Regions from separate parts of the Virgibacillus sp. FSP13 genome, predicted to be linked through region 2. Evidence: riboswitches for the same ligand, from Rfam matches in the RefSeq annotation. Region 2 holds a riboswitch; each other region holds the start of a gene.
What was found. Region 2 has a riboswitch for S-adenosylmethionine ahead of ACW2QC_RS15580 (methionine ABC transporter ATP-binding protein). Riboswitches for the same ligand answer to the same signal wherever they lie in the genome.

Region 1 (4,402 bases), on a different contig from region 2:
AGCTAATTTATATACAACAACATTTTTATTTTCAAAAATGATTGTGAAAATATACTCCTTTAGCATTCCTTCAAAAATAATAACAAGGTCAGACATAAACGGTTTAATTTTTTCCCCGTACGCGTCTAATAAACTGTCCTTGTGCAGTTCAATCATGGATGTTCTTAACGTCTTCATAATGTCAGCTACTCGTTCATTCTCATTTGGTGGAAATTCGTTAAACATTACAGTGAAAAATGGACGGTTCTCCATCCATTGGCTTAATTCTATTTGGATTTTTTGGGTGAAGGCCTCTTTTCCTGTCAAGTCACTTGATACGTTTAGCAGATTTGCTTCTGTAATGATCCGTTCATGATTTTGCTTCAGGATTTCGATAAAGATGCTTTCTTTGGAATCGAAATATTTATAGAATGCGCCTTTAGAAATACCAACAGCCTGAGCAACCTCTTGGACAGATGTTTGATGAAATCCTTTTTCTGAAAACAAGCGAATGGCATGGGTCATTAATTCGCTTCTTTTACTCACAAAATACCTCCTTGTAACCACTCAGTCATAATTAGTAACCGTATAGTCATGTTGTTCAATTTAAAAGATTTCATGTAAAATGTCAACATAAAAATAAACGTCAGCAATTCCTTCGACCATTGCAATAGTATTTTGCTATAATAAATGTAATTATAAAAAGGTTAGGAGGGATGCATATGGCATTGACATTCTACTGGTACCCAAATTGTGGTACGTGTAAAAAAGCAAAGAAATGGTTAGACGATCATGAAAAAGCATATTCTAGCATACATATTGTGGACAATCCACCGACAAAGGAAGAACTATTGGATTTTATCGAGAAAAGTGGACTACCAGCCAAAAAGTTTTTTAATACAAGCGGGAAGAAGTATCGGGAATTAAACATCAAGGATAAAATTAAAGAAGCGACAACAGAAGAAATGGCGACAATACTCGCATCTGATGGGATGTTAATAAAACGACCAATTGTTACGGATGGGCAAAACGTAACGGTTGGATTTAAGGAAGAAACGTTTGCTGAAATTTGGCTATAGAAAATAAGCTGAAATACTAGAAATAAAAGCTGTTACCTTGTATAGTAATAGTGCAATTAATTAACGGAGGGATTTCAATGAGCTTACCAAAAGACTTATTATATTCAGAAGAACATGAATGGGTAAAAAAAGAAGATGACAAAGTACGTATTGGAATTACAGATTTTGCACAAGATGAACTCGGCGATATTGTCTTTGTTGAGCTACCAGAAGTAGGGGACGATATCGAAGCCGATGAGCCTTTCGGAAGCGTCGAATCTGTTAAAACTGTTTCGGAATTGTACGCACCAATCAGTGGAAAAGTGGTTGAAGTGAATGAAGAGCTAGATGATAGTCCAGAATTTGTAAATGAATCTCCATACGAAAAAGCATGGATGATCGTTGTTGAGCCATCTAATCAATCAGAACTTGACGAACTATTATCAGCTGAAAAATATGAAGAAGTTATTCAAGAAGACTAATCACATAATCATTCAATAATTTTAGGCTGGCTTGCATCTTTGAAAAAGGATGTAAAGTCAGCCTTATTCGCATCATAGTATTGTTATATAGGGCTGTTCAAAAGGTGCAATAATAAGTATCTATGCGATCGTAAAGGAAACTTTGCTAGATCTAGGACAATTTGGAGAAGTCAATTTTAGCTTTCAGACCTGCCAGTCTATGCTGTGGCGATCTTACTTGTGATTTGTTACTTTTTGTACATATACTTACGAATCATATTGCTTGATTCCTTAAGGAGTGCTATGTGATGATGACACATGAATCGGAAAAGGTTATTATTGTCGAAGGTCTTACGGACAAAAAGCAAATCAAAAAAGTAATCACGGACGATGTGGAGATCATTTGTACAAATGGTACACTCGGTGTGGAACGATTTGACGAGCTTTTATATACGTACGATTTAGACAATAAGGATGTTTTTATCTTAGTTGATGAAGACAATTCAGGGATTAAATTACGCAAACAGTTAGCGCGCGAGTTGCCACATGCCGAACATATTTATGTTAGCAGTGAATATCGTGAAGTTGCAACAACACCTGAGCAAGTACTCGCAACTGTCTTAGTAGCTAAGTCTATTGCGGTTAATCCGATATTTTTGATTTAGGGTGATTCCTTTGCAAGAGATAACAGCGGAAGTGTTACAGCAAGATCATTATTTATTATTTGTTCATACTCCTTTTTGTGGAACTTGTGCATTAGCTAGAACAATGCTGGATAAAATTGAATCTGTTCATCATGAGCATATTTTTTATGACATGAATGCGTCGTTTCATCCTGAATTTATGCAGGAAAATCAGATTGAAAGTGTACCATGTCTGCTAGTTAAAAATGGCAATGAAGTGCAAGAAAAAGTATATGCTTTTCATTCGATTGCCAATATTTATAGCTATTTAGTGAAGTATAAGCCGGAGCTATTCGTTGGGAACTGACGATTATGAACTAACGAAAGAATGTTTTATATTGACATAGAGAAATAAGCGTGCTATCATCAATTTTATCAATTTAAACGAATTTAAATCTCTTATCTTGAGCGGTGGAGGGACTGGCCCTGTGAAACCGCGGCAACCTTCAAACTTAAATGTTTGAAAGGTGCCAATTCCTGCAAAGTAACACTTTGACAGATGAGGGAACGAAAAGGCATATATTACGTCTTTCTGTTCTCTTACAGAAAGACGTTTTTCTTTTTATGAACAACTTGGAAAGTATAAAATTTGAAGCGCTATTTTAGTTTTGTGACTTGGTAGGCCTTGTCCAGCTCCAGCGCCCAGCGACTAGCAGATCTTTTTGGTGGGGCGAACGGAGTGCAAACGGTTTTCGGTGGGACGAATGAAATGCAGTCCCAGAGTGCTCCAGTTTGTACATCGCTACCGGGCGTTTGCGCTTTTCTGAATTAGGAGGAATACTTGTGATTTCGATAGAGAATTTAAGTAAAGTTTTTACATCCAATAAAAAGCAAATCACGGCTGTTGATGATTTAACGCTTGATATAAAAGAAGGGGATATATTCGGTGTTATTGGCTACAGTGGAGCGGGAAAAAGTACGTTTGTCAGGCTGTTAAACCGCTTGGAGGATCCAACACATGGCCGTGTGACCATTGATGGGCAAGAAATTACCACACTAAATTCAAACCAATTGCGTATAGCTCGGCAAGAAATAGGAATGATTTTTCAACATTTTAATTTACTATGGTCGCGGACAGTAAAGGATAATATTGCATTTCCTTTGGAGATTGCAGGTGTTCCAAAGGCTGAACGGGAGAGCAGGGTTAATGAGTTAATTCAACTGGTGGGCCTTTCTGAACGGGGTAATGCTTATCCATCACAATTAAGTGGTGGACAGAAGCAACGTGTCGGAATTGCTAGAGCGCTTGCCAATAATCCGAAAGTTCTACTCTGTGATGAGGCGACATCTGCACTTGATCCGGAAACGACAAATTCTATTTTAGATTTATTAGTGGATATTAATCAAAAGCTTGGATTAACGATTATTTTAATAACCCATGAAATGCACGTTATTCGTAAAATTTGCAAACAAGTTGCTGTAATGGAAAACGGTAAAATTGTGGAACAGGGTGATGTTCTTGACGTATTTTTACGACCAAAACAGCAAGTGACGAAAAAATTTGTGGAGCAAGTAATGGGGACTCAAGATGAAAATGAAGGTGTAAATGAGCTGGTAAATACCTACGAACACGGAAAAATAGTTCGACTTCATTTTATCGGTGAAACAACCAATCAAGCATTAATAAGCCAAGTGGCTAAAAAATTTGCTATTGATATAAATATTTTACAAGGGAAGATTACACAAACACAGGCAGGAGCCTATGGAACCTTGTTTGTACAAATGGAAGGGAAAGCAGAGGAAATGGATAAGGCGATTGATTTCATCACCCAAACCTCAGTAGAAGTGGAGGTTGTCCGTGATGCTAACTAATTTATTTCCAAATCTTGACGTGCAGGATTTTTGGACAGCAACATATGAAACCTTTTATATGACGTTACTTTCGTTAGTTGGAACATTTATATTAGGGATTCTACTTGGATTACTTTTGTACCTAACAGCGAAAGACGGTATTTGGCAGAACAAGTTTCTTAATCTTATTGTCGCAACGATTGTGAACGTATTCCGCGCGATTCCTTTTATCATTTTAATACTATTGTTATTCCCGTTTACTGATTTTCTTATAGGTACGATCCGTGGCCCAAACGCTGCATTACCAGCACTAATTATCGGGTCAGCACCATTTTATGGACGACTTGTTGAAATTGCTTTAAAAGAAGTGGATAAAGGTGTTCTAGAAGCAGCCAAAGCGATGGGAGCCAAAACACGCACGATCATTTTC
Region 2 (4,402 bases):
AAGCGAATTACTATTTGTCTAGGCGTTGCCCCCATTGCTTGAGCGGCCTCCATGACACCAGGATCAACCTCTAATAGTGAGTTTTCAATCAACCTAGCAATATACGGACCTGAAAATAGTACCATTGGAACAATTGCTGCTGCGGTTCCAATTGATGTTCCTACAACTAGTCGGGTAAATGGAATAACTGCAACCATCAAAATAATGAATGGTATCGATCGAAACACATTTACAATTGCATTTAGGACGTTAAATACTGGAGCATTTTCCCATAAATGTCCTTTACGTGTTACAACGAGCAGGATTCCCAATGGTAAGCCAATGATCGTAGCGAATAATAATGAAAATGCAACCATCGAAACTGTTTCCCATAGGGCCGCGAGAATTTGATCCCAATCAACTAACATCCTCTAATACCTCCTTAACCGTTACTTTTTGTTGGTTAATATGCATAATAACTCTACTCACTTCTTTCGTTTCACCTGCAAACTTCACAATTAAGTTACCAAATGGTGTCCCTTGCAATTCCGTAATACTACCAAACAAAACATTTACCTCTACATCAAATCGTTTAGCTATTTGCGATAACAGCGGATAACCTGCTGATTCCCCAACAAAAACAATTCGATAAATTTGATTGGTAGATTCTTGGGATTCAATTAATTGATGGACTGATTTCGGTATTTCATCGTGCATGACTGTACTTACAAAATTATGGGCAATTTCCGTTTTGGGCTGGGCAAATACATCAAATACAGATCCTGATTCAATCACTTTACCCTGGTTAAGCACTGCCACCTTATCGCATATTTCACGGATAACCCCCATTTCATGAGTAATGATTAGAATGGTAATGTTATATTCCTGATTAACTTTCTTCAAAAGCCTCAAGATTGAATTCGTTGTCTGCGGATCAAGTGCCGATGTTGCCTCGTCACACAATAGAACGGATGGCTGTGTTGCCAAGGCTCGCGCAATACCTACTCGTTGTTTCTGGCCACCTGAAAGCTGATCTGGGTAATTATCAGCCTTATCACTCAGTCCGACAAACTCCAACAGTTCATTAACTCTTTTTTTAATTTCTTCCTTAGGTGTCTTCATTAGTAATAACGGCATTGCCACATTCGTAAAAACCGTTTTTGAATTTAGTAGATTAAAGTGTTGAAAAATCATTCCGATGCTTCGTTTTGCTTCCCTTAGTTCCTTTGGAGAAAGACTGAGTAGATCCTGATTATTTACAACTACTTTTCCAGAAGTCGGTCGTTCAAGTAAATTCACACAACGTATCAATGAACTTTTTCCGGCGCCACTAAATCCAATAACACCATATATTTCGCCTTTTTCGATCTGTAAATCAACATCATCCAGTGCCTCTATCTGTTGTTCGCCACTTTGGTATATCTTCGTTACGTTCTCAAAAGTAATCATTATTCCCCTCCTCTTTAAAATGAAAAAATACCCCTTCTTGAAAAACAAGAAGAGGCATTTACGGGTTTCCCTCTCCTTATCTTTCAAGCCTATTGCTTGCTGGAATTGGCACAGTACTTTTACAAGTCCGCTGCCGAGGTATCATAGGGCCAGCCCCTCCACCTCTCTGGATAAGAAGTCTTGCTATTTAGTTGTTTATTTGCATATGGAAATAAAAAATCCCTCCTTATGATATTCATAAGAAGAGATTTGCATTTTAATTCCGCTCACTCTTCTTATTTTTCAAGCGAATGCTTGTTGGATTTGGCACAGTTCTTTATAAAAAAGTCCGTTGCCGAGGTTTCATAGGGCCAATTCCCTCCACCTCTCTGAATAAGAAGTTACAAAATATTCATTTGATATTGTTTAATACAATACTACCGTTATGAAGCTTTGTCAATGCATTTTTTAAAAATTTCAAAAGGTGGTATTGTAACAATGATTAGTTAACAGAAATGACTATCTTACCAATATTTTTATTTGCTTCCATATATCGATGTGCTTCTTGAATGTCTTTGAATGCAAAGGTATGGTCAACAATTGGCTTCAGCTTTTTCTGATTGAATAGGGGGATTGCCTTTTGAATAAATTCCTCTGTCAAAGCTTTTTTATAGGCATCACTTCTTGGCGTTAATAATGTCCCTTTCAGATGGATTCGCTTTGCAAGAATTGACATTAAATCTACTTTTTCAACCTCTGTTCCACCAAGTACACCAATCAGCACCCAGCGTCCATCGATTGCAATGCTTCGTAAGTTTTTCTCCCAATAGGAAGCACCAATGAAGTCGAGTATGACGTTTACCCCTTCTTGATCGGTGGTTTTTAAAACTTCCTCCGCAAAGTTCTGTTCTTTATAGTTAATTCCAACATCTGCGCCAAGCGACTGACAAAAACCTAATTTTTCTTGTGAGCCTGCCGTTGTAATAATTTTTGCGTTTGTCATTTGCTTGGTTAATTGGATAGCCGCTGTACCAACCCCACTTCCACCTGCATGGATTAGAACCGTATCTTGATCCGTTAGATTACCCAACCAAAATAATGTTTGATATGCGGTGAGAAATACCTCTGGGATCGCTGCCGCCTCTTCAAACGATAAACTTTCCGGAATCTGTATTACTCGATCAGCCGGCATAATAGTATATTCTGCATAACCCCCGCCATTTACCAGGCCCATCACTCGAGTTCCAGTTTCTATATCTGTTCCCTCTGCAGCCTCTACCACTTCTCCAGCAATCTCAATACCTAAAATTGGATTTTGCATATATCCAGATTTACCTTCACGCGTCATGATATCAGTACGATTAACTGCAAATGCTTTTACTTGAATTAACAGTTCCCCACTACCTATTGTTGGTTTCGGAAATTCCTCAAATTGTAATTGTTCTGCGCCACCAGGGTTATTAACTGCAACTGCTTTCATTATATAGCTCCTTGTAAACTTATTTTTGTTGGAAATTAGTATATCATAATAGCGTATGTACAAAAAGAATGTCGAAATATATCGATCCGGTCAGGCAGTGTAATTTTGATTCAGTTTAATGGACTATCCATAACGGGGAGATTAAAATAGATGGTAATTTGTATTCTCAGAGGTGAACCGATATGAGCACTTTAAACCAGCGTTTAGCGACACAATCTGCAACCAAAAGTTTTTTTCAATACTTTATTCCGACACTACTTGGTATGATGCTGATGTCTGTGAATGTTGTCGTGGATGGTATATTTGTTGGAAATGGGGTTGGCCCTGTTGCTTTAGCCAGTGTGAATATTGCGGTACCCGTCTTTTCTATTATCATTTCCATTTCTTTGCTTATTGGAGTAGGTGGCGGGACACTGTACTCAATGGCAATGGGAGAGGGGAATAAAAAACATGCACAAGGACTATTTACTATTTCATTTGCCTTTCTAACACTTGTAACGATAATTATCTGCTTGATCAGTTATTTGAATATGGATGGTCTTGCTAAATTATTTGGAGCAAATAAAGAAACGCTTCCTTATACGGTTGATTACATGAGAATATTGTTGATTTTTTCATTAATTCTAGCCTGGGAAAATTTTTTCAGTATTTTTGTACGAAATGACGGTGACCCACAACTGGCCATGATTGGTTTAGTTGTTTCTGCACTACTCAATATTTTGCTAGATTATTGGATGATCTTTATCCTTAATTTGGAGGTAACGGGCGCAGCGTTGGCAACGGTGATTGCAACTTTTGCAGGTCTTATCATTTATTTGTTTCATTTCTTTAAAAAAGATTCCGGTTTGGTATTTGTTAAAGCAAAATGGAAAGTAAAAGATGTAAAGCGAATTTGCTCGATTGGTCTCCCTAGTTTTTTGTCTGAAGCAGGGACAGGTATTTTTGTAATGGGATACAATATTGCAATAGCCTATTATGCCGGTACAACTGGACTTGCTGCCTTTTCCGTTATTAATTATTTGCATACATTTATGTTTTTAGCATTTATCGGCATTGGTCAATCCATTCAACCAATGATTAGCTTCTATTATGGTGCCAAACAATTTAATTCCATTAAAGAAACCGTGAAAACTGCCGAAATATCAGGACTTTCGCTTGGTATATTATTTTTAGGCATTGGTTATTTTGGAGCTGACTTCCTTGTGTCGATTTTTGGTGTTGCATCCCCAGAAATTGCTGAACTTGCCGCCAAAGGAATCAAATTGTTTTTCCTTGGTTATCTATTCATGGGGACAAATTTCATCTACATGACCTATTATCAATCAATCGGTTATGTCCGTCCTTCTGTCGGTATTACCGTCTTCCGTGGATTTATTCTGTTAATAGGAATGCTATTAATTCTACCACTTTGGTTCGGAACTACTGGGGTTTGGCTTGCATTACCAGTAGCGGAAGGAATAGTGGCGATTACACTAATGATGTTTGCACGCAGTGGCGTCATGCGAAAGGGATTAA
Region 3 (4,402 bases), on a different contig from region 2:
TATTTGTAAACGCTGGGACATTTTATTAATTGTTGATGATGTTCAGGCAGGATGCGGCAGAACAGGTACTTTCTTTAGTTTTGAACCTGCTGGAATTAATCCGGATATTGTCTGTCTTTCCAAATCGATTGGCGGAATTGGCTTACCAATGGCAATTACGCTAATTAAACCAGAATATGATCAATGGGGACCTGGTGAACATAATGGGACATTCCGCGGTAATAATCTAGCATTTATTGCTGCAGCGGAAGCATTGACCCATTGGGAAACAGATGAATTAAGTCAGGCAATTAAAGAGAAGGCATTTATTTTAAAAGAAGGCATTAAATCTATTATCGAAAAATTCCCGGAGCTTAATGGTGAGGCTCGTGGTAGAGGCCTTATGCAGGGGATAGCAGTTGACAATACAAATGATCTTACAAGTAAAATTTGTTCAGAAGCATTTAACCGTGGCTTAATTGTTGAAACTTCAGGACCAAACGATGAGGTCATTAAGTTCCTTCCACCGCTAATTATTGATGAGGAAGGACTTAAAAATGGACTTGGAATCTTGGAAGAAAGCATACATGACGTTCTTGCTTAATATATTTTAATAGATATGCTTATAAATGGAGAGGAGAAATGAAGAAATGATCGTAAAATCACTTGAAGATATTATAGGTACTGAGGACGAAACATCAGGAGAAAACTGGACGAGTCGCCGGTTTTTATTGAAAAAGGACAATGTTGGTTTTAGTGTGAATGATACGTTAATTAAAGCTGGTACTGAGAACTACTTTTGGTATAAAAACCATATTGAAGCAGTTTATTGTATTGAAGGTGAAGGGGAAATTGAAAAAGTAGAAACTGGTGAAGTATGGCAGCTTAAAGCAGGAACAATGTATACACTAGACGAAAATGATAAGCACCTACTTCGCGCAAGAACACAAATGCGCATGGTGTGTGTATTTAATCCACCACTTGTAGGAACAGAAACACATAATGAAGAAGGGTATTATCCATTGTTGACGGAATAAAGTAACAGGAGAGAAGGGGACATATTGATCAGTACCTTCTCTCCTTCTAGTACATAAGAAATTTAAATTCATGCTTGACTTATCGGATTAATAAGAATAAACTATATATTAAAATTAAATAATCTTATCAAGAGAAGCCGAGGGATCTGGCCCTATGAAGCTTCAGCAACCTCTGACATTTTTCAGGAAGGTGCTAATTCCAGCGGGAGTAATTCTTGGGAGATAAGAGCGGAATTTGAATGTTAATCGTAATAACCCTCTTTTCTCACGTAAAAGAAAAGGGGGTTTTCTTATGAAAAAGTTTACAGTAGCGAAATGACGAACGTTAGAAAAAAAGAAGGGATGATTGTTTATGAGTGAAATTGTTGTTTTATCCGGAAGTCCATCCGCATATTCCCGATCAGAGCAGGTCCTAAAATATTTGGGAACTTTACTTAAACAGGAGCATTTTTCGGTGACCCATATTTCGGTTAAAGATGTACCTCCTGAAACTTTATTTTCGGGAGATTTTGATAGTCCGACCGTCCGGGAGATCGCGACATTAGCCCAAGCAGCTAAAGGTGTCATAGTCGGCTCACCTGTCTATAAAGGCGCTTATTCGGGAGTTTTAAAAGCACTGCTTGATATACTTCCGCAAGATGTGCTCAAACATAAACCGGTCCTTCCACTCATGACAGGTGGGAGTATGTCTCATCTTCTAGCAATTGAATATGCATTAAAGCCTGTGCTAGCAACATTAAAAGGACATAACCTAAAAGGTATCTATCTACTTGATAGTCAGATTGACAAACAAAAGAAAAATCCAATAGTTGATGGGGACATTTTACAACGCACCAAAAAGCAACTACATTACTTTATCGAATTAGTGTATAAACAAAATGCACTAGCATCTTCATTGTATTAAAGAAACACTTGAGAAAAAATGAAGGAGGGCAATCAAAATATGCCAAACAAACGAATCTATTTAAATGCGTTTGATATGAACTGTGCGGGTCATCAATCTCCTGGACTATGGACTCATCCAGAAGATGAATCACATCGCTACAAAGATAGTGAGTATTGGATTGAACTTGCTAAACTACTGGAAAGAGGTCGATTTGATGCTGTATTTATTGCGGATGTATTGGGTACGTATGACGTATATCAAGGTTCTCGGGATGCGGCTGTTCGGCAAGGAGCACAATCCCCGGTTAATGATCCTTTATTAGTCGTTCCATTAATGTCAGCTGTAACGAAACATCTTGGATTTGGTGTTACAGCATCTGTCACACATGAACATCCTTATCCATTTGCTCGCCGGATGACAACGTTAGATCATTTGACGAAAGGGCGTGTGGGATGGAACATTGTAACCTCCTATCTCAAGAGTGCTGCAGTCAATATGGGATTAGCTGATCAAATGAAACATGATGAACGTTATGATATTGCAGCAGAATATTTGGATGTATGCTATAAGCTTTGGGAAGAAAGTTGGGAAGATAATGCTGTTAAGGTTGATAAAGAAAATGGCATCTACACGGATCCTGACAAAGTCCATGATATTCATCATGAAGGAAAATATTTTAAAGTTCCTGGTGCACACTTAAGTGAACCATCGCCACAACGAACGCCTGTCCTGTATCAAGCGGGTGCATCTACAAAAGGGCGTGCATTTGCAGCTGAAAATGCGGAATGTGTGTTCATTGGTGCGCCAACACTTGCCGTAGCCAAAGAGACGGTTAAACGGCTCCGTGCGGATATCAAAAAAACGGGAAGATCTCCGGAAGAAGTGCAAATCCTTACGATGTTTACACCGATAGTTGGTAAAACAGAGGCAGAAGCGAATGCCAAATTTGTAGATTATCAACAGCATATAAGCCATGAGGGAGCACTCGCTTTATTCGGAGGATGGACCGGAATTGATTTATCCGTTTATGAACCAGATCAAGTTATCAGTTATATTGAGAATGATTCAATTCGCTCAGCACTTGAAGGTTTTACAAAGATGGATCCTAATAAAGGATGGACAGTTGAAGAGATTAAAAACTTCGTCGGGATTGGGGGCATGAGTGCCTATACCGTGGGTTCACCTGAACAAGTCGCTGATACGATGGAACAATGGGTAAATGAGGCTGGTGTTGACGGCTTTAACATTGCTTATGCGATTACACCTGGTACGTTTAAAGACTTTATTGAGTATGTTGTTCCTATCTTGCAGGAAAGAGGATTGGTTCAACGAGAGTATGAAGGGAGTTCACTACGAGATAATTTATTTGGTCATGGAGATCAGTTGCCAGTTCATCATCCTGGAAAACAAATGAAGGATTTGCTTGTTAAGTGAATTTCTTGATAACTTTCCATATAGTGCGTGTTTATTAGTAGCCTTTATAAATGCAGTTTATTTTTTGAGATGTATGGGTACAGTTAAGAAGTAAAATAGTTTCATTGATAGTCGAAGTAAAGGAGTCGATAACGCTATGGCAATTCAAACATATTTGGGCAAATCAGATGTTGCAGTATATCCGATTGGTTTAGGTACAAATGCAGTTGGAGGTCACAATATCTATCCTGATCTGCTTGATGAAGAACAAGGGAAAGATGTGGTTCGAACTGCAATTGAAAATGGTATCAATCTTCTTGACACGGCGTTTATCTATGGTCCGGAGCGATCAGAGGAATTGATCGCAAAGGTGATCAAAGAATATCGCCGAGAAGATATTGTGCTAGCAACCAAAGGAGCACATAAATTTGTTGGGGATAATACAATCATGGATAATTCACCAGCTTTCTTGAAGCAGCAGGTGGAAAATAGTTTGCGCCGGTTGCAAACGGATTATCTCGATTTATATTATATTCATTTTCCAGATGACGATACTCCAAAGGATGAAGCTGTTGGTGCGTTAAAAGAATTAAAGGATGAAGGAAAAATTCGTTCTATCGGCATATCCAATTTTTCAATTGAACAGGTAAAAGAAGCTAATATAGATGGATATGTAGATGTTTTACAATCTGAATATAATCTGTTGAAACGAGAAGCTGAAACAGACATTTTCCCGTACACAGCAGAAAATAACATCACATTTATCCCATATTTCCCTCTTGAGTCTGGTCTTTTAGCAGGTAAGTATAATAAGAACACGAAATTCTCGGATATGCGTGCGAACAAACCGAGTTTCCAGGGAGACTTGTTTACGCAAAACTTAGAAAAAATAGAACAGGTTAGAGAAATTGCAAATGCCTATGATGAAGAGGTTGCTCACATTATTCTTGCCTGGTACTTCTCTCGTCCATCATTGGATGTGGTCATACCTGGTGCTAAACGACCTGAACAAGTAAAGAGTAACAAAAGAGCCGCAGAAATCACATTATCGGACAAAGATATAAAACGAATCGATGATATCTTCGGT

Region 1: linked by a shared signal. The riboswitch ahead of ACW2QC_RS10850 (methionine ABC transporter ATP-binding protein) and the one ahead of ACW2QC_RS15580 (methionine ABC transporter ATP-binding protein) in region 2 are both predicted to bind S-adenosylmethionine.
Region 3: linked by a shared signal. The riboswitch ahead of ssuE (NADPH-dependent FMN reductase) and the one ahead of ACW2QC_RS15580 (methionine ABC transporter ATP-binding protein) in region 2 are both predicted to bind S-adenosylmethionine.

The regions. Positions count from the first base shown of each region.
Region 1 covers NZ_JBSVKG010000010.1:79,033-83,434, reverse strand. The annotation lists gene ACW2QC_RS10875 (TetR/AcrR family transcriptional regulator) at 1-525, opposite strand, end outside; gene ACW2QC_RS10870 (arsenate reductase family protein) at 702-1,058, shown strand; gene gcvH (glycine cleavage system protein GcvH) at 1,136-1,519, shown strand; gene ACW2QC_RS10860 (toprim domain-containing protein) at 1,810-2,163, shown strand; gene ACW2QC_RS10855 (thioredoxin family protein) at 2,174-2,488, shown strand; SAM riboswitch class I at 2,578-2,687, shown strand; gene ACW2QC_RS10850 (methionine ABC transporter ATP-binding protein) at 2,965-3,993, shown strand; gene ACW2QC_RS10845 (methionine ABC transporter permease) at 3,983-4,402, shown strand, end outside.
Region 2 covers NZ_JBSVKG010000021.1:48,534-52,935, reverse strand. The annotation lists gene ACW2QC_RS15585 (methionine ABC transporter permease) at 1-407, opposite strand, end outside; gene ACW2QC_RS15580 (methionine ABC transporter ATP-binding protein) at 397-1,428, opposite strand; SAM riboswitch class I at 1,502-1,605, opposite strand; SAM riboswitch class I at 1,701-1,807, opposite strand; gene ACW2QC_RS15575 (NAD(P)H-quinone oxidoreductase) at 1,910-2,887, opposite strand; gene ACW2QC_RS15570 (MATE family efflux transporter) at 3,070-4,402, shown strand, end outside.
Region 3 covers NZ_JBSVKG010000026.1:9,569-13,970, reverse strand. The annotation lists gene ectB (diaminobutyrate--2-oxoglutarate transaminase) at 1-583, shown strand, start outside; gene ACW2QC_RS17000 (ectoine synthase) at 630-1,016, shown strand; SAM riboswitch class I at 1,138-1,245, shown strand; gene ssuE (NADPH-dependent FMN reductase) at 1,369-1,920, shown strand; gene ACW2QC_RS16990 (LLM class flavin-dependent oxidoreductase) at 1,960-3,336, shown strand; gene ACW2QC_RS16985 (aldo/keto reductase) at 3,473-4,402, shown strand, end outside.